Regions from separate parts of the Paenibacillus sp. B46(2026) genome, predicted to be linked through region 1. Evidence: a T-box and tRNA genes for the amino acid it is inferred to sense, from the RefSeq annotation. Region 1 holds a T-box; the other holds one or more tRNA genes.
What was found. A T-box is a leader RNA that pairs with one kind of tRNA and senses whether it is charged. The one in region 1 lies ahead of AC1S8V_RS23475 (valine--tRNA ligase), so its partner is inferred to be a tRNA-Val.
Positions count from the first base shown of each region.

Region 1 (9,006 bases):
AGGATCATATCATGGACATGCGGACAGCTTGCTGATCAAGGCGGGTTCAGGTGTTGCAACACTGGGTCTACCGGATAGTCCAGGCGTGCCTGAAGGCGTAGCTGTGAATACCATTACGGTACCTTATAACGATCTGGAGTCCGTGATGCTTGCTTTTGAACGTTATGGTGAAGAACTGGCCGCTGTTATTGTAGAACCTGTGGCGGGTAACATGGGGGTTGTACCTCCGGCTTCCGGTTTCCTTGAAGGACTGCGCAGTTTGACGACGCAATATGGCAGCCTGCTTATTTTTGACGAAGTCATGACCGGTTTCCGCGTAGGGTTGAACTGTGCTCAGGGACGGTATGGGGTTACACCTGACCTGACTTGTCTGGGGAAAGTTATCGGTGGCGGACTCCCCGTTGGTGCTTATGGTGGTCGTCGGGATCTGATGGAACAGATTGCTCCTACGGGACCGATCTATCAAGCAGGTACACTAAGCGGGAACCCGCTGGCTATGGCAGCAGGGTATACCACGCTCAAATTGTTAACACCAGAGGTCTATGACCGTCTGGAGACACTGTCTGCACGTCTGCAAGCCGGATTCGAGAAAAATGCAGCTGAGACGGGTGTTGCGATAACCATTAACCGGGTCGGTTCCATGGTTTGTCCATTTTTCAGTGCCGTTCCCGTAACCAACTATGATATTGCCAAAGAAAGCAATCTGGATCAATTCCGTCGTTATTTTGCCGCCATGATTGATCAAGGTGTGAGTGTTGCACCTTCGCAATACGAAGGCATGTTTGTCTCTGGTGTGCACACGGAGCAGGATATTGACGATACGATCGAGGCGAATCGTAAAGCTCTTCAATCGCTATGACGATCAAAAGTTGGAAACGCCGCGGGGAATGGCTTGAGCTGATGCCAGGAAAAGCCGTAACCGGCAGCTCGGACAAACAGATGGCTACGGAGCAATGGTTATTGTCCGAGCTTCAGTTCCCGGAGAAACTGCTCCGTCAGCTGAAAGCAAACCGAGGAATACAACTTGCAGGGGACCGGCTTCGGCTGGCCCTTTTTGCATCCCAGCCGATTGATGTTGAACCACGCTGGGCTGATGTGGATGTGTTGTATGAGGATGATTTCTGTCTGGTTATGCACAAACCGGCAGGAATGAAACTGCATCCGGATGGAAGCCGTGCTGATCAGGCCGTTACGCTGGATCATGCGGTTGCTTCCTATTATGAAATGAATGGAATTCAGGCGAGTGTACGCCATGTTCATCGACTGGATGAGGATACAACCGGACCTGTCCTGTATGCGAAAAATGCTTTTGCCCTCGCCAAACTGGATGAAGCGATGCGGCGCAAAGAGATTGGCCGGCATTATGTAGCCATTGCAGGGGGACAACTCCCCCTTGAACTCCACAAAATTGATGCTCCGATTGGCAAGGACAGACATCACAAGCAGCGCAGACGTGTCTCGGAAGGTGGACAGGAAGCTGTTACCCATGTAGAGATCGTCAAAGTATGGAAACGAGCCACCCTTGTACGATTAAAGCTGGATACAGGACGCACACACCAAATTCGTGTACACCTGAGTTATGCTGGACACCCGCTTATTGGTGATGCCTTGTATGGAGGTAGAGCGGATGCCATTGGTAGGCAGGCGCTTCACGGAGAAGTGCTGAAGTTTAGCCACCCGTTAACTGGAGCTATGATTGAAGTGAATGACCCTTGGCCGTCCGATTTCACACAATTGGCAGAGCGAGAGAGTTAATTTATTAATACACTATATAAGTTTGACTGACTAGTTACACGAGAACGGAGAGGACAGAATAACGTGAAGAAGCGGAGCGTTCGCCTAAAAGCTTTCTGAAAGAAAGCTGCTTCGGAAGCATAAGCTATCCCCGGATTTTCCCTTTGAAGAAGGGAATCAAAAAAATCTGGGGATAACAGTGATCGGAAGGTTATTCTGTCATCGAAGTGGCTAGGTGCAACATTCTCTATTTCGCTTTATATAGCAAGGTTTTTCAAAAGGTGGCATGCTCATCTCATTCAAGGCATATAGATGGGGTAACGAAGGATTTGGACCATGGATCAGTCCCATGAGAAGGATCATGGTGAACATATGCCGAAAGGAGGACGCCACCTTTGTTGAATCAACCTTATGGTTTGCGGTTCGATATTTATGAGCGCGTTCATTTGTCTGAGGGAGTCCCTGCGATTGAGGAATTAGAGGAAATTGAACTATACCCGCGCATTCAAGTCATAGGGCAGGATGATCATGCCACGTTAAGAGGGCATCTTTTACTTACAGGTGCGTACAGAGGAGAGAACGAGACTTCAGAGGAGCTCAAACACTTCATTCCTGTGGAGATCACGGTGCCTCTGAACCGGGTCAGATCGATTGAGGATATTTCCATCGAAATCGAAAATTTTGACGTGGATCTGTTATCCAATCGAAGTCTGAACATTACAGGCGTGTTGTCGCTGCGAGGCATCGAGGGTTTTCCTGTTGAGGAGCCACAAGTGTGGTCAGCAGATGAGTTTACAGTTGTTCATTCACCTGATGCTCAGCAATCCAACCGTTCCGATGAAGCAGCACAGACAGGTAGCGATCCCAATACATTTGCACAAGAGTATCTGCTCCAGCGGAGTGAGGAAGAGAGACTTGCGAATGCAGCAGAACTTGCATATGGTGCCCCGGAATTCGCTGATCTGCAGGAATATGCGAATGCGTCTTCGGCCGATTCACTTCAATCTGAGGAGCAAAGTACGGAATACGCTAACGAAAACAGACAACCTGATGCAAACGAAGATCTCGCATCTCTGACAGCGGATGGAGATGAATTGGCATCCCATGAACAATACAGCGAACCTACTCCAATCTCGTCATTTATGGCTGAGACCGCTGATCGTTTAGCTTCTTACCCTGAGTCGGAACCATTGCTACCTCTGGAAGAAGAGTCTTCTGTGTGGTCTGAGCCTTCCGTGGATGCATTGCCTGCGAACCCGAGAAGTCCAGATCAAGAAACCTCTGAGCTGGCTGCACAATCATCTGATGAGTTGGCACCACAGAGTGTACCGGATGCACCGGATGTATGGCACTTCGAATCAGCAAGATCTGTACCTCAACAGGAGAACCCAGCCGTTGCCGATGTTCCGGTGGAATCACAGGCTGAGAACTGGCAGGGTGTATTTGCTTCGTCCGAACCAGACAATGCGGAGGAAGACCGGCCGTCCTTTGAAGCGAATGGGGTAGACGAGTTTGTGCAGAACGAAGCATTTGTTCCTGAACCTGTGGGGGAGACGGAAGACAAGCCGGAGCTTAAGGTTGCTTTTGGCAGCAAGAAAGAATCCGCACCACGGCAAGAAGAGGGCGTAGGTATCTCTTCCTTGTTATCCTCTGGCAGAGCGGCACGCGATGCTGAAGTGGAGCGAGGTGATGAGGTTCCTGCGGGTGTTGTGGTACAGGAAGAAACGTACCCTCCTGATGAAGTGGAGTGGAAGAATCTGTTCCTGGGGACGATCGTGGATCAGACCCCATTCCGCAAAGTGAAACTGTGTATCGTCCAGCGAGAAGATACACTTGATGCCATTGCAGATCGATACCAATTGAGCACGAGGGAACTTCAGTTGTATAACCGATTATCTGAACAGGTTGTGGAAGAAGGTCAGATATTGTACATTCCTTAATCCGTAGTTAAAAGCCTTCGTTAGGACCCGTGATCCCCTTGAGGATTACGGGTTTTTGCATGATTCGTCCTAAACCTGCATTCCAGCGCTCTTTTTCCGCTGTTGTCAGGTTGACTATCGCGCACGAGCAAGGTATGATGTGTGTAGGTTTTTTGAAGAACAACGTGGAACGGGAGTAGTAGACAGTATGACCTATCAGAGAGTGGAATTGTAGCGCTGTGAGATTCCGCAGGAACCAACTGATCGAAGTCGCCCGGGAGTTGCCTGTTTGAATACAAGGGATGAATGAGATTTATCGTCATTTATTTCTGAGGTAGGATGGGCCGGTCGCAGCCGTTATCTGCTTGAAGTGTCACGTCATGTACAGAGGGTGAAGTCTATCTCGCTGTCTGCGTGAAACAAAGGTGGTACCGCGAAAGCTAACCTTTCGTCCTTTGATGGATGAAAGGTTTTTTTTGTTTTTTTTGGCGAAGATGATAAGTAACGGAGGAATGACACATGTCTGAGGAAAAAAAATCAGCTGCAACAGAAATGCCGACCACTTACGATCCAAAGGCGGCAGAGGATAAATGGTACTCCACCTGGATGGAACGTGGATATTTCAAAGCCGGTCAACGTAAAGATGCCGAGCCCTACACGATTGTTATCCCACCCCCGAATGTGACCGGGATGCTGCACATCGGGCATGCACTCGATTTTACACTGCAGGATATACTGATCCGTACGAAACGGATGCAGGGCTATGATGCACTGTGGCTTCCGGGTTCCGACCATGCAGGCATTGCTACCCAAACCAAAGTGGAGCAGAAACTGCGTGAAGAAGGTCTGACGCGTTATGATCTGGGACGCGAGAAGTTTTTGGAGAAAGTATGGGACTGGAAAGATCAATATGCCACTACCATTCGTCAGCAATGGGGCAAAATGGGATTGTCGCTTGATTACTCACGTGAACGTTTTACGCTGGATGAAGGTCTGTCCCAAGCGGTTCGCAAAGTATTTGTTCAATTATATGAAAAAGGCCTTATTTACCGAGGCAAACGGATTATTAACTGGGACCCGGTGAACCGGACAGCTCTGTCCGACATTGAGGTTGAATATAAAGAGGTTCAAGGTCACTTGTACCATCTGCGTTACCCTCTCAAAGACGGAAGTGGTTACGTTACCGTGGCAACAACGCGTCCTGAAACGATGCTGGGCGATACAGCGGTTGCTGTTCATCCGAAGGATGAGCGTTATGCAGATATGATTGGTAAAGTACTTGTACTGCCTATCATCGGAAGAGAAATTCCAATTATCGCTGATGATTATGTGGATAAAGAGTTCGGAAGTGGTGCAGTTAAAATTACGCCTGCGCATGATCCGAATGACTTTGAAGTAGGTCTTCGTCATGATCTGCCTCAAATTACGGTCATGGATGAGAGCGGCACAATGAATGCTGAGGCCGGCAAGTATCAGGGACTGGATCGCAGTGACTGCCGCAAGCAGATTGTTGCTGATTTGCAAGAGCAGGGCGTATTGATCAACATTGAGGATCACACGCATCAGGTTGGACACAGTGAACGTACCGGAGCCATTGTTGAACCGTATCTCTCTACCCAGTGGTTTGTTGAGATGAAGCCACTTGCAGAGAGAGCGATCCAGAAGCAACAGAGTGGCGAAGGGGTTAATTTTGTTCCAGACCGTTTTGAGAAAACCTATCTGAACTGGATTGAGAACGTTCGTGACTGGTGTATTTCCCGTCAACTGTGGTGGGGACATCGTATTCCTGCCTGGTATGATGAGGAAACGGGTGAAATCATCGTATCTGCTGAAGATCCGACAACGCTGCCAGAGAATGCTGGCCGCAAGCTCAGACAGGACGAAGACGTACTCGATACTTGGTTCAGCTCCGGCTTATGGCCGTTCTCCACACTGGGCTGGCCGGAAGATACAGAAGACTTGAAACGTTATTATCCGACAAGTGTACTTGTGACAGGGTATGACATCATATATTTCTGGGTTGCACGTATGATTTTCACTGCATTGGAATTCACCGATGAGATTCCGTTCAAGGATGTGCTGATGCATGGTCTTGTCCGTGACGCAGATGGACGTAAAATGTCCAAATCACTGGGCAATGGTGTAGACCCGCTGGATGTGATTGAGAAATACGGCGCAGATGCAATGCGTTACATGATCTCAACCAGCAGCACGCCAGGTCAGGATTTGCGTTTCCGTTGGGAGCGGGTGGAGCAGGCTCGTAACTTTGCCAACAAGATCTGGAATGCTTCGCGCTTTGCATTGATGAATCTGGAAGGATTCACCTATGAGGAACGTGACATTAGCGGAGAGCTTGGCACAGCGGATTATTGGATTTTGCATCGTCTGAACGAAACTTCCCGCGATATTACGCGTCTAATCGAAGCGTATGAATTTGGGGAAACGGGTCGTGTGCTGTATAACTTTATCTGGGATGACCTGTGTGACTGGTACATTGAGTTTGCTAAGCTGTCCTTCTACGGGGAAGATCCGATTGCCAAGAAGAAAACACAATCCGTGCTTGCTTATGTGCTGGATCAGACCATGCGCCTGATTCATCCGTTTATGCCATACATCTCCGAAGAGATCTGGCAGCATCTGCCGCATGAAGGTGAGACCATTACGCTGGCAGCATGGCCGGTATATGATCCTGCTCTCGAGAATCCAGAGGCTGTTGCCGAGATGAACCTGCTCATGGATACCATTCGTGCAGTTCGAAACATTCGTGCAGAAGTGAACGTGCCGATGAGCAAAAAGATCGAGTTGATGGTCAAAGCAAATAGTGCTGAGACGTCCAGCATCATTGAGCGTAACAGTCACTACATCAAACGTTTCTGTAATACGTCCGAATTCGATAGTGGGCTGGAGCTAAGCTCACCGGATAAGGCAATGACTGCGATCATTACGGGGGCAGAGCTATACTTGCCACTGGCAGGTCTTATTGATATCGAGCAGGAAGTGGCTCGCCTGGAGAAAGAGTTGCAGAACCTTGAGGGCGAAGTACTCCGTGTGGAGAAAAAGCTGGCGAATGAAGGCTTTGTAGCCAAAGCTCCTGCGAAGGTTATTGAGGAAGAGCGCGCCAAGCAAGCAGATTATTCCGATAAACGGGATAAAGTGATTGCACGTATCAAGGAACTGAAAGGTTAAATATATCTGGGTCGGATGGAGAGCTATTATGCCATCCGGCCGCTTTTTTCAATCAAACTCGGGACCGAAGGTGAATCAGATGACGCAATTAGACGGGACAGATGCAGCAGCTCCTTTACTTACGTATAACGAGGCCGTGGACTGGATCAATGGCCTTATTCCTTTTGGCATTCGACCTGGATTGGAACGAATCGAGAGTCTGATGTCCATGTTGGGCAATCCACACCAACGTCTTAAATTTATTCATGTCGCGGGAACGAACGGTAAAGGTTCGACTTGCGCTTTTTTGACGTCAGTGCTTCTTCAGGCTGGATATGATGTGGGCACCTTTACGTCCCCTTATATCACCAAGTTTACAAACCGTTTTCAATACAACGGTGAGGATATTCCCGAAGAGATCCTGCTCAAGTTCTCGAATCGGTTGCGCCCACTGGTCATGGAAATGGCCTCCACTCCGCTTGGATCACCAACGATGTTTGAGGTGTCCACGGCTCTCGCGCTTCTGTATTATGCAGAAGAGTGTTACCCTGACGTTGTGGTATGGGAGACGGGGCTAGGGGGAAGGATGGACGTAACGAATATTGTTGCACCTGTTGTGTCCGTCATCACCAACATTGGTATGGATCATACGGATGTGCTTGGAGATACAATTGAGCAGATTGCCTGGGAAAAGGCAGGGATTATCAAGCCGGGAGTACCTGTTGTGACCTGCGCGACTCAACCCGAAGCTGTGAAGGTAATTCAGGAGAAAGCACAGCAGCTTCAATCAAGCGTGTATTTGGCTGGAGATCAATTCTCTTATCATAGACTGGACAGCAATGAGAACGGACAATCTTTTCATTTTACAGGCCCGTTTCGCGACCTGGACGTTCGCATAAGCATGCAGGGTTCACATCAATGTGACAATGCAGCGGCCGCACTAATGGTGCTTGAATTGCTCAGACAATACATGGCATTTATGCTGGATGATAACGATATTGCACTTGGACTGGAGAATGCCTTCTGGGCAGGGAGATTCGAAAAAGTCGTCGATGAACCTCGAATTGTGCTCGATGGAGCACATAATCCGGAAGGGGCAGAGTCACTGGCCAAGAGCATTATGGATGTCTATCCTCACAACAAGTTAATTTTGATGATGGGTATGTTGGCAAATAAGCATCACGAAGCGTATTTGCAGCATATACTGCCACTAGTGGATACGCTGATCCTGACCGAGCCAGATTTCCGACGCAAAATGGATGCAGCCGAATTGCTGCAGATTGTCGAACGGGTACGTCCCGCCATTGCGAAGCAGAAACTGGAAATCATCGTCGAGCCCGAATGGGCAAAGGCACTTGATCTATTGAAGTCACGGACGGAAGCGGAAGATCTGGGGGTGGTCTCCGGCACACTGTACCTGATTGCGGATGTGCGGGCAGCCCTTTTGCATCAAACCGATTCTGAAAAAGGTTGGTGAAAGTTTTGTTAAATACATCGGAACACGTTCATTTTATAGGGATTGGCGGATATGGCATGAGTGCCATCGCAAGAGTTATGCTGGAAATGGGGTATACCGTTACCGGATCGGATGTCGCTTCACAGGAGTTGACCGAGAAGTTGGCAGCCAAGGGAGCGAAAATATATATCGGACATACGGCAGAGCACGTCACTGGAGCAGACCTGGTTGTCTACTCTACGGCAGCGCCTGCTGATAATGTGGAACGGGTAGCAGCGGCAGAGCTGAACATTCCGATTCTGCATCGTTCCCAGATGCTTGCACGTTTGTTGAACGAACGTAAGGGCGTGGCTGTGGCGGGAGCTCACGGTAAAACAACCACCTCATCCATGATTGCACTTGTTATGGATAAATGTGATACGGACCCGACATATATCATTGGCGGAGAAATCATGAATGTGGGCACCAACGCCAAAGCAGGCCAGGGAGACTGGGTTGTCGCTGAGGCGGACGAGAGCGATGGTTCATTTTTGCAGTACCATCCATGGCTCGGTATTGTAACGAATATTGAGGCAGATCATCTGGAGAATTACAACAGTGATTTTGAAGAACTCAAAAAGGCTTATGTGCAGTTCCTGAGCCAGATTCGTCCGGAAGGAACAGCCATTGTGTGTTCTGACGATGAGAATGTTCAAGCGATTTTGCCAGAACTCAAGTCACGGATCACGACTT
Region 1 covers NZ_CM165907.1:5,278,977-5,287,982, reverse strand. The annotation lists gene hemL (glutamate-1-semialdehyde 2,1-aminomutase) at 1-859, shown strand, start outside; gene AC1S8V_RS23485 (RluA family pseudouridine synthase) at 856-1,755, shown strand; gene AC1S8V_RS23480 (LysM peptidoglycan-binding domain-containing protein) at 2,130-3,674, shown strand; T-box leader at 3,831-4,112, shown strand; gene AC1S8V_RS23475 (valine--tRNA ligase) at 4,173-6,839, shown strand; gene AC1S8V_RS23470 (bifunctional folylpolyglutamate synthase/dihydrofolate synthase) at 6,919-8,295, shown strand; gene murC (UDP-N-acetylmuramate--L-alanine ligase) at 8,301-9,006, shown strand, end outside.

Region 2 (9,006 bases), 750 kb from region 1:
GATCGGCTCCCGTGTTGAGATCTGGACGGATGGAGGCCCGGAAAATCAGCCCTATCCTGGGCAGGCCAGAGCAGATAAGATAGCGGTATCTTGTCCAGTGGCACCGGATGGTGCGCACATGACGGATGCGGATGCGATTCGTAGCGGACTACGTTCACTTGATGCAGAGAACATGCATATTCCCGTCATAGAGGACACCCGGTTTGATGCAGATACAGAGACATGGACCATTCAGATGCGAGATGCGAAGACAGCAAATGAAGGGCAAGTCGTTCATGTGACCGTGAAGGACGAGGAACAAGTTAAATGATTTTTGAACCGTCAGGAGATCTCCTTTTCTTGGTGGATGCACTTTATGTAAAAGTATGGGAAGACGGAACTGAGCCAATATATTCGGCTATCCAGCCTTCGTTAGTTTAACTACTCCATCTGTAAGTTCCCTCACTGTCCATCATGTATTATGATTTTAAAAAAAGGGAAAGGACTCTTCTGCCATGGAATTATCAAGGTCTCAGCAATTAGCTCAAGAGCATGTAACCAATTATGCAAGAAGCCGAATAAATGAGGCGGAGCAAACCATTAGGAAAATTCTTCGTATGTCCAACATCAAGCTTAATACATTTGAAGATGCTATCACTAAACTAAAATCTCATGCAAGTATCGCTTTACACTTTCACCCAGATCGATTAGATCCGAATATGAAAAGCGTGGCTGAAGCACTACTTGAGCAGGGAGTTTATAAAAGTCAATTTGAAACTTTTTTATCGAATGGAAGTGTATCCGCATTTTCAGGCGGTGAACGTGATTGGGAGAATAAAATGTTTGGCGGAGCGTACCAAATAAATGGCTCAACCAATAGCGAACGTCCCAAGTATGGGGCACTCAATGTCATGTTACATCCCGATGGACCTGCTCCGCGTTTTGGATCATGTTATTTCCTTTTATCCACTGAGGTCTCTCAACGTTGCACGTATACATATTTGGATTCTCATCAAGAACCTGAGGAAAAGGGAACGTATGAGGAATTTGACCTCATTTTGGCTGCTCTCATGAGGGATGTATTCTATAGTAATTTTGCCATTGGTGAAAGAAATCTAACGGTTCAAAAGTTAATTGACCATATGCACGTCAATCTTGAGAAACCATTCCAAAATCCATCAAACCAAGAGCAAAACCGAAATCTGGACCATTATATCGAAGCTCAGGTTCATGGTGACATTTCCCTTGAAAAAGATGTAAAGATGCTTGTTGCCGACCCATCATTTAAAGGCACCCATACAGGAAGAATCTTAGAGCAGACATGTTTAAAGTATTCAATTGATCTCCACTGGCACATGGGCTTTACACTATTAGTTGATGACGTTCCTATGGATTTTCGAGGTCCTTCGATGCCTTCACTAGCCAAGAGAATTGCAAAAAGTGATTTGATTGATGCAAATATCATTGGTTCTGCAGCTATGGACTTGAAACGAAACCCAAGCCATTGGAGCGATCGAGGAACCTACAAAGAAGTTCTACAAGAGTTAAAATTACTCTGGCATGTCTTAGTGAGATATGGAAAGCCAATGGAAGAGTGAAAACATTTTCGAAATTAAAAATATTGAATATGTAGTGATAAAAATGCTAAAACACCAAATTCTTTTTCCTACTTGTTTGCGTATCTCCTGAATTTTAAATTGTTACTCAATAATAGTATTCTAACGACCTTGAGTGCCTAGCCGTTCAAGGTTTTTTTATCATTCAAACGGATTACTGACTATAGATTTATCTATGAATCTGTTGTGACAAAAACGAACGTATGTTTTACAAATAAATTGACTTTTTGTCCTGACAATAATATATTATTGTCAGGACAAAAAAAGAGGTGAAGCAATGTCCGCCAAAAAGATGGGGCGGCCTAAATCTGACAAACCCAAAAGCAGAACGATTGAAATACGTGTTGATGAGGAAATTATGAACAAGCTCGATATTTCGGCTGAGAAGCTGAATACGAATCGATCAGACATCGTTCGCAAAGGGATTGAGAAGATTTACGACGAGCTCCAAAAATAAAAAGGAAGCAGCGCTAGTCCCACGAAGAACACGCTGCTTCCTATACCGCAATCACTTGAATGAGCGACTGCATAAATATCCTACCATGTGTAGAACGTTCATTCAAGTAAGGTGCGAATTGATATACAGGAGGATGCACATGAATTCGATATTAGAAGCATTATATAATGGACGACTTCGACCGGATGAGGTGATGATGCCGACACATCCTGAATACCAAGCGTTAGGGCGGCAGATTGCAGCTCTGACAGAGCAATGGAAGAATCGTTTGAGCGAGAATGAATTTCTTGAGCTTGAACAGTTATTTGACTTGTGTGGCAGATGTGAGGGCATGCATACGGAAGCAGCGTTTGCACAAGGTTTTCGTCTGGGTGCCAACATGCTAATTGAAGTCATGAGTCAGCGGGAGGAATCGGTGTTGGAGTTTAACTAAGTTTAACGATGTGAGCAGAGATCCGGTTTACTTTTACAGCTAAATTCTCAGAAAATGACGGCATACAACATACTTATTTTGCATCATAAAATTGTATCATAAATTCATTATAATAAAGCCCTCCAATCCTCTCTGCATTCAGCAACAGGGTTCGAGGGCTTCACTTAAACATAGAGTTAACAATTTATATATAGGGAAAGAACCTGTTAAACAAATTGTTCCTTAATCCGCTATATTTCCCGCCATTTTTAGGCGACGTGCAATTTCCTTAAAGTCTTCTTGCGATATACCTGGTGCGAATTCTTCCTCGACCGCAGGAGCTTCTGGAATCGGGAATCCTTCAGGTATCCCTTGGATAACTTCAAGAGGTTGTCCATCTTCGGGGTGAGTTCCTTTCCAGATCTGGCCGATCGTGTTGAAATCTTTATCACTATAGGTGTACAGTTTGGTGTGTACCCCTTTTTCTTCATATTTGCGAGCCTCGTTGAAGGCTTTGTTGTTCAGTGAAGGAATAGGAACCAGCTTGGTCACATTTACGCCAGTTGCAATCTCAAGTGCTTTCGCATATGCGACGACATGCACGCCGCCACGTACCAGCAGGAAACCAACCACTTCCCGGGCTGCCGGGTGATCCGTCATCTCATATACTTTCATTTTATGGGTACGAGCGCCACATTCTAGGAAGAAGTTATGCAGCAGATCCTCGACCAGGTTGCCACTGTTGAAGACGTTTGCTCCCGTCCATGGATTACCCATAGAGTCGAAAGGCATTGCGCCTTGAGCACCTGCCAGATAGTGATACGACAGACGAGCGTCTTTCACGGAACCTAGCGGTGTATCGTCGGGTTCATTGTACTCGGTTGAACCTCTGAGGCATTTGTTAATGCCATGAGACACGAGTTCAACATGACCCAATTCTTCGGCCGTGATACTCATGACGAGGTCATAGAAGGGCTTCAACTTTTCTTTGGAGCGAAAATTAAACGATTGATAGAGGTAGTTGTTCAACGTTGACATTTCTCCGAATTTGCCACCGAGCAATTCTTGTATGGCTGCTGCTGCATTCGGATCTGGCTTTTCGACATTAGGAATCTCAATCAGGATTTCATCCAAGCGTTTGAACATATAGGGATAACCTCCTCGAATGTGGTGTTACAGATCACGTAAGTATTCAGATCGTGAAGTCATTCTGTCATGGCTCATTACACGGTTATCCCCTTTTTTAAACATAAAATCAACCAAATGGGACTTAAGTATTACATATCAGATGCCTCATCTCTTCTTCCATTTGTTATTTCCAATTCGATGGATTTTATGTATAATCAGACATTCAAATGGGTCTTCAAGTTACAAGAAAGTCATGAATCCATAAAGGAGTAAGAGATGAACAAGCATTGGATAAAAATAGTTCGGATTGTGATGTTTCTAATGATTCTGATGTACATAAGCAGCGAGCCTGTCACAGCATACGTTGTTACGAACGAGGTTCAGGTGGATGAGGAAACGAGGCAGCTACTTGAAAAGAAATATGGGTTGGAACGTCCTCCGGAGCCGCAGATACAACAACACTTTTTTTCAGGTGACTGGGGTATTAGCTTCCAGACAGGGCCTCCTGATTCGTTTGATCGGCTTGTCCATGTCGTTCCCTTTTCCTTACGACCACTGGCCTGGATCTTTCGTTTATTCGTGTAAAATATAACCCGGACGGGCAGGATAACAGGAAACCTATTGCCCAAGGAGTGAGTGCAACTTGAAAATGCTCATCGTTACACTAATGACGGTGGTTCTAAGTTTGGCAGGATTTACCACAGCCTCGGCTACTGGAGGCGGGGTCCCTGATTATGCGAAGTGGGGAATTATTGCGGTCAAAGAAACACAGACCAAGTATAATGTGGATATTTTGGACTATAAGCATATCGGTCGCATCTCTCTAACCGCGGATCAATCCCGGGAACAGTTCAAGCTATGGGTTCGTGCTAAGGATGGTAAGCAATTCGCAGTCTATGTGAATGTTGATTTTAATCCATCAACACAGCAATTAAAGAAAGTACAATTTTCGGAATCGGATCGACACTGATCCGTTACTGAACTTGGTCATTACAAGTCATGTTTTCATATCAGCAGCACTATGGGTTGAACCAGACTGCCTTAATCTCTAAGGTGAAAGTCTGGTTTTTTTATTTTATAAAATCCTTTTTTTACTATTGAATAAAGAACTTATGTTCGCATATAATATGAAATACAAACAAATGTTCTTATCGGAGGGATGATTATGCTAGGGAAATATATTGGCCAGATGGTGGAGCTTGTCTACATGGATCGTGCAGGGCAGATTACGCAGCGACAGATTCGAATTAACAGTGTACGTGGCGGAATGATTAGAGCATCAGCAGGAAAAGAAGGCTCACCCCGAACATTTCTGGAACAAGGTATTCTGGCATGGCGTCCTGTTACCGATTTGAATGGGGAGGTAAAGTATGCTGAACGACTTTGAACGCAAGATTTTGCGAATTATGGTGAACTATGCAGGACAACGGCGCCGATTACCGCGTATGGATGAATTGGAGAACAAGACGGGACGAAGCAGAGCTTACATTCATGAGTCATTGCTGGAGCTTGAACGCACCGGGCACATCGCGTGGGAGAACCGTTCTACTCTCGAAGGTATACAGATTTTGCAGGCATGGGAACAGGTACAACAGCCAATTCGCAAAAACCAGCCTTCCGGGGACTCCGTAAAATATTTTACGGACTACTAATGAAATAAGAAACGCCAACCCGGATAACCGGATCGGCGCTTACTGTGTCACATGTACCGTGTACATCTATTTTAGAAATGGGGAAGTTGGTCCAGGTTGTTGGTTGGGTTGCCGTCGGCATCGCCGCGAATGTACATTTCTCCATCCTTGCCTTTAAATACATTCACGCCGGCAATAGCGCCAGCCTTTACTTCTGCAAGTGCCTGCTGGTAATCCAGTACACGTCCTGCTGAAGTCTGAAATGCTGTCAGGTCACCGTCGCCATTTTTCTGTACGGCTGTGAAACTCTCGCGTGTCGTTTGATCCATGATGTCACACTCTCCTTATATGACGAGATAGGAATCTGTTTACCTGATTAGCCTATCCGAATTCCTCGGAAGTATGCACCATATGCTGATAAAGACCTGCCAACGTCGAGGTTTTACAAGCTCTTTTTCATACGAACATGCAGAATATCTGCATCATAAAAAGGTTCTTCCGAAATCACTTCATAGCCCAGTTTTTCATAGAATTTCTGTGCCTGACATTGAGCATCCAGTACAGAATAGGATAAGCCGAGTTCACGTGCCCGTTCCTCCATGGCCAACAGAAGCACACGTCCATAACCGAATGAACGATGAGACTCAAGCACCGCGATCCGCTGCATTTTGGCAGTATCCTTGCTGTAGTAGATCAAACGTCCTGTGGCTACAGCTTGCCCATCCGTACTTAACAATACATGATGCACATCCGGACTGATGACATCGTATTGATCGATCTCAATCTCGGCAGGCACCTGTTGCTCAATCACAAAAACGTGATGTCGAATTCCCAGGGCTTGCTCCAGTTGTTCTTCTGTCGATACATAACTAATCTCAGCTGCCAATTCCATTCCTTCTTTCTGCTCTTGCGCGACATATCAGACTGAATTATACAAAAAAATGTTTTTCCTGTATAGTGGAGTCTGGAACATATTGGGAGAGGAGGGGCTAGTGATGGGCATGGCAGGCATCATGGTAATTACATTGCTTATGTCGGCGGGAATGATTGCTCTGTTGTATTACGTGACCAAGAAAGCATACTCACGCAAGTGGGATGAAGATGAGTAATTCACCTGTTAAGCTTCACGGCAAGACTTCACTGCTTCCTCGCGGAGAATATACATCCTGAATCACAGATTTGGAGTATACGTCCAGCCAGACGGGCAGAGATTCACCATTTTCATTGGGCTGTTGTAATTGTTGGAATTGAACTGTATGTTCATCCCTCTCCAAGCCGCAACCAGTAACGGTTGTAATGAGAATCACAAGCCCAGCGAAGGGGAAGAAGCATTTGGTAAATGTATGTTTATTGGATTTTGACCGTTTTGTTATGTTTCTCATAGGGAATTCACCTCGTTGTAGAAATGGTAATCTTTCCTTTATTGTGCACCATTTCGGGTTAATTATAACTAAATAAATCATTGACAATGAACACGGTTACTTGATATGATACTGTTACTTGATTGGGAAACAATTATATATCATGATCTGTTAGCTCAGCTAAGTATAGTAGTATGAGCGCGATTGATACATCTTAATTATTACAGGGCGATAGCTCAGCGGGAGAGCATTATCTTGACAGGGTAAGGGTCGTGGGTTCGATCCCCACTCGTCCTATATGGAAAATTAAAGGCAACTTCTTTTGAGAATTATATCTCAAGAGGGGTTGTTTTTTTGTAGTAATATGGCTACCTCCAATAATATGTGTAGGTGGTTTTTGTTGATAATAAATTTTAGTGGCACAATTTCTCTTCCTCTTTTTTAAACAAAACTTAAATAAAACATAAATTCAGCGTAAGGTTCGTCTTCTATACTTGGTTCTGAGGTCAATATAGAACATGAAAAGGAGAGAATTTATGAATTATTCAAGTCCATTCACGTCAAAATTAGTGAGAGTAGGGATGGCGGGTACACTGGCCTTAATACTGGCAACAAGCCCACTTGCCAACATGGGGCTTGTTGCCGCGGAAGCAGTCCCAGCACCTGTATCTACGAAGATAGATAACACACAGAAAGACTTCTTGGAGCAGACCCCGATTCAATACCAGATCCAGGCTCGGCTGAATGAGAAGGACATGACGATCCAGGGGAGCGAGAAGGTTACGTATCGCAACACAAGCAAGGATACACTCCAGCAGCTGGTCCTTCATACCTATGCTGATGCGAACCTCTCCAAGTCTACACAGGCGACCATGTTTCAACAAGATAATGAAATGATCAGCACCAATAATCCGGATAAGAAACCGGAAGATTTCCTTGGAGGCATCGATATTCAGGCTGTAACCGCAGATAGCCAATCGCTGGATTTCCATAAGGAAAACCAAGTCTTGACCGTGCAGTTGAAAGAGCCCGTTCAACCAGGCGAATCCGTAATATTCCAACTGGAATTTCATCTGAATATACCCTATGGCTCACAGCGAGTTTCCTATTACAAGGACATGATCAATGGTGCACACTGGTTCCCGGTGATGTCTGTATACGACGAGGTTAAGCATCAGTGGAACAAGGCACCGTATAGTCGAACATTTGAGAGCGATTATTACACCTCATCGGATTTTGAGGTTCAATTAAATGTTCCTGATGAATATCAGGTAGCCATGCCGGGTATGATCACCACTCGTGACAGTACAGAACATGGACGTAAGATTGTGTCTGCTGTAGCCGAGAATACGAGAGAGTTTGTTTTCTTTGCAAGTCCTAATCTTCAAGTGGAGCGCGCTACCCGTAACGGTCTGACGGTGGAATACTATTATTACAACGATGGTCCATCCAAGAAAGAGATAGTTGAGCGGTACATTAATCAGGCATTCAAGGTCATCGATTTTTATAGTGAGAAATATGGCAAGTATCCCTATCCGGAGTTCCGAATTGTCGAGACGTATGTACAAGGCGTTGCTGTGGAGTATGCGAGGCTCATTCAGATGGGACAGATTCATGACGGTGCTGTTCCAGAAGAAGATACAACATTTGTTCATGAAATAGCACATCAGTGGTTCCATGCATTGATCGGTAATAATTCGGAGACAGAATCCTTCCTGGATGAAGGAATTGCAGATTTTTCGATGGTCTATTTTGCCGAGAAACACGGAGACAAGCTTAATGGTTTTAGATCCTTACAATTTGATGATTCATCCGTAGAGGTGGCGATTGCGTCAACGAATGATGAAGTAGAGGACTTGGCTAGTTTGGTCTTCTATCAAAAAGGACGACAAGCGATATACCAGCTTTACCGCTCCGTCGGTGAAGAGAAGTTTGATCACTTTATGAAAGAATATTTCAAGCGATATGTGTACCAAAATGCGACGATTGATGGACTTCTTCATACCATCGAAGATGTGCTCGGAAAAGAACAGCGTATGGAAATGGAGACAGCACTATATAAACCTAATTTTGTGTTGAAGCCTGAATACCAGCTATCGATGGAAGAGCGAACCGCCTATTTCCATGACGTTTTTCAATTACAGTATCAGACAGTCATGAAACTGATTCCGGATTTACCTTTTGAAGTCATGAACCGCATGATGGATAAAGTTCTTCAAGGTGAGCGTTTAACCATTGTGCTCAGTGATCGGGTAAGCAAGATAGCAGACAAGCAGCAGGAAGCAATCGTGAGTCAGCTGACCTCATTTTTGGATATGAGCGGTGTGAAGTATGATGTGGTTAGGGATCGTCGTGAACTGAAGCAAAAGATGAAAAAAGAGATCGGCAACAGCAACCTTATTGTCATTGGCAATGCAAAGTC
Region 2 covers NZ_CM165907.1:4,532,793-4,541,798, reverse strand. The annotation lists gene AC1S8V_RS20360 (DUF3221 domain-containing protein) at 1-310, shown strand, start outside; gene AC1S8V_RS20355 (DUF3626 domain-containing protein) at 495-1,577, shown strand; gene AC1S8V_RS20350 (ribbon-helix-helix domain-containing protein) at 1,873-2,052, shown strand; gene AC1S8V_RS20345 (DUF6809 family protein) at 2,192-2,485, shown strand; gene AC1S8V_RS20340 (manganese catalase family protein) at 2,708-3,610, opposite strand; gene AC1S8V_RS20335 (hypothetical protein) at 3,869-4,177, shown strand; gene AC1S8V_RS20330 (DUF3889 domain-containing protein) at 4,242-4,562, shown strand; gene AC1S8V_RS20325 (hypothetical protein) at 4,758-4,979, shown strand; gene AC1S8V_RS20320 (hypothetical protein) at 4,963-5,244, shown strand; gene AC1S8V_RS20315 (DUF3892 domain-containing protein) at 5,316-5,552, opposite strand; gene AC1S8V_RS20310 (GNAT family N-acetyltransferase) at 5,666-6,109, opposite strand; gene AC1S8V_RS20305 (hypothetical protein) at 6,348-6,605, opposite strand; tRNA gene AC1S8V_RS20300 (tRNA-Val) at 6,810-6,881, shown strand; gene AC1S8V_RS20295 (M1 family metallopeptidase) at 7,121-9,006, shown strand, end outside.
Region 2: it has a tRNA-Val gene. The T-box ahead of AC1S8V_RS23475 (valine--tRNA ligase) is inferred to sense a tRNA for this amino acid. The anticodon was not compared.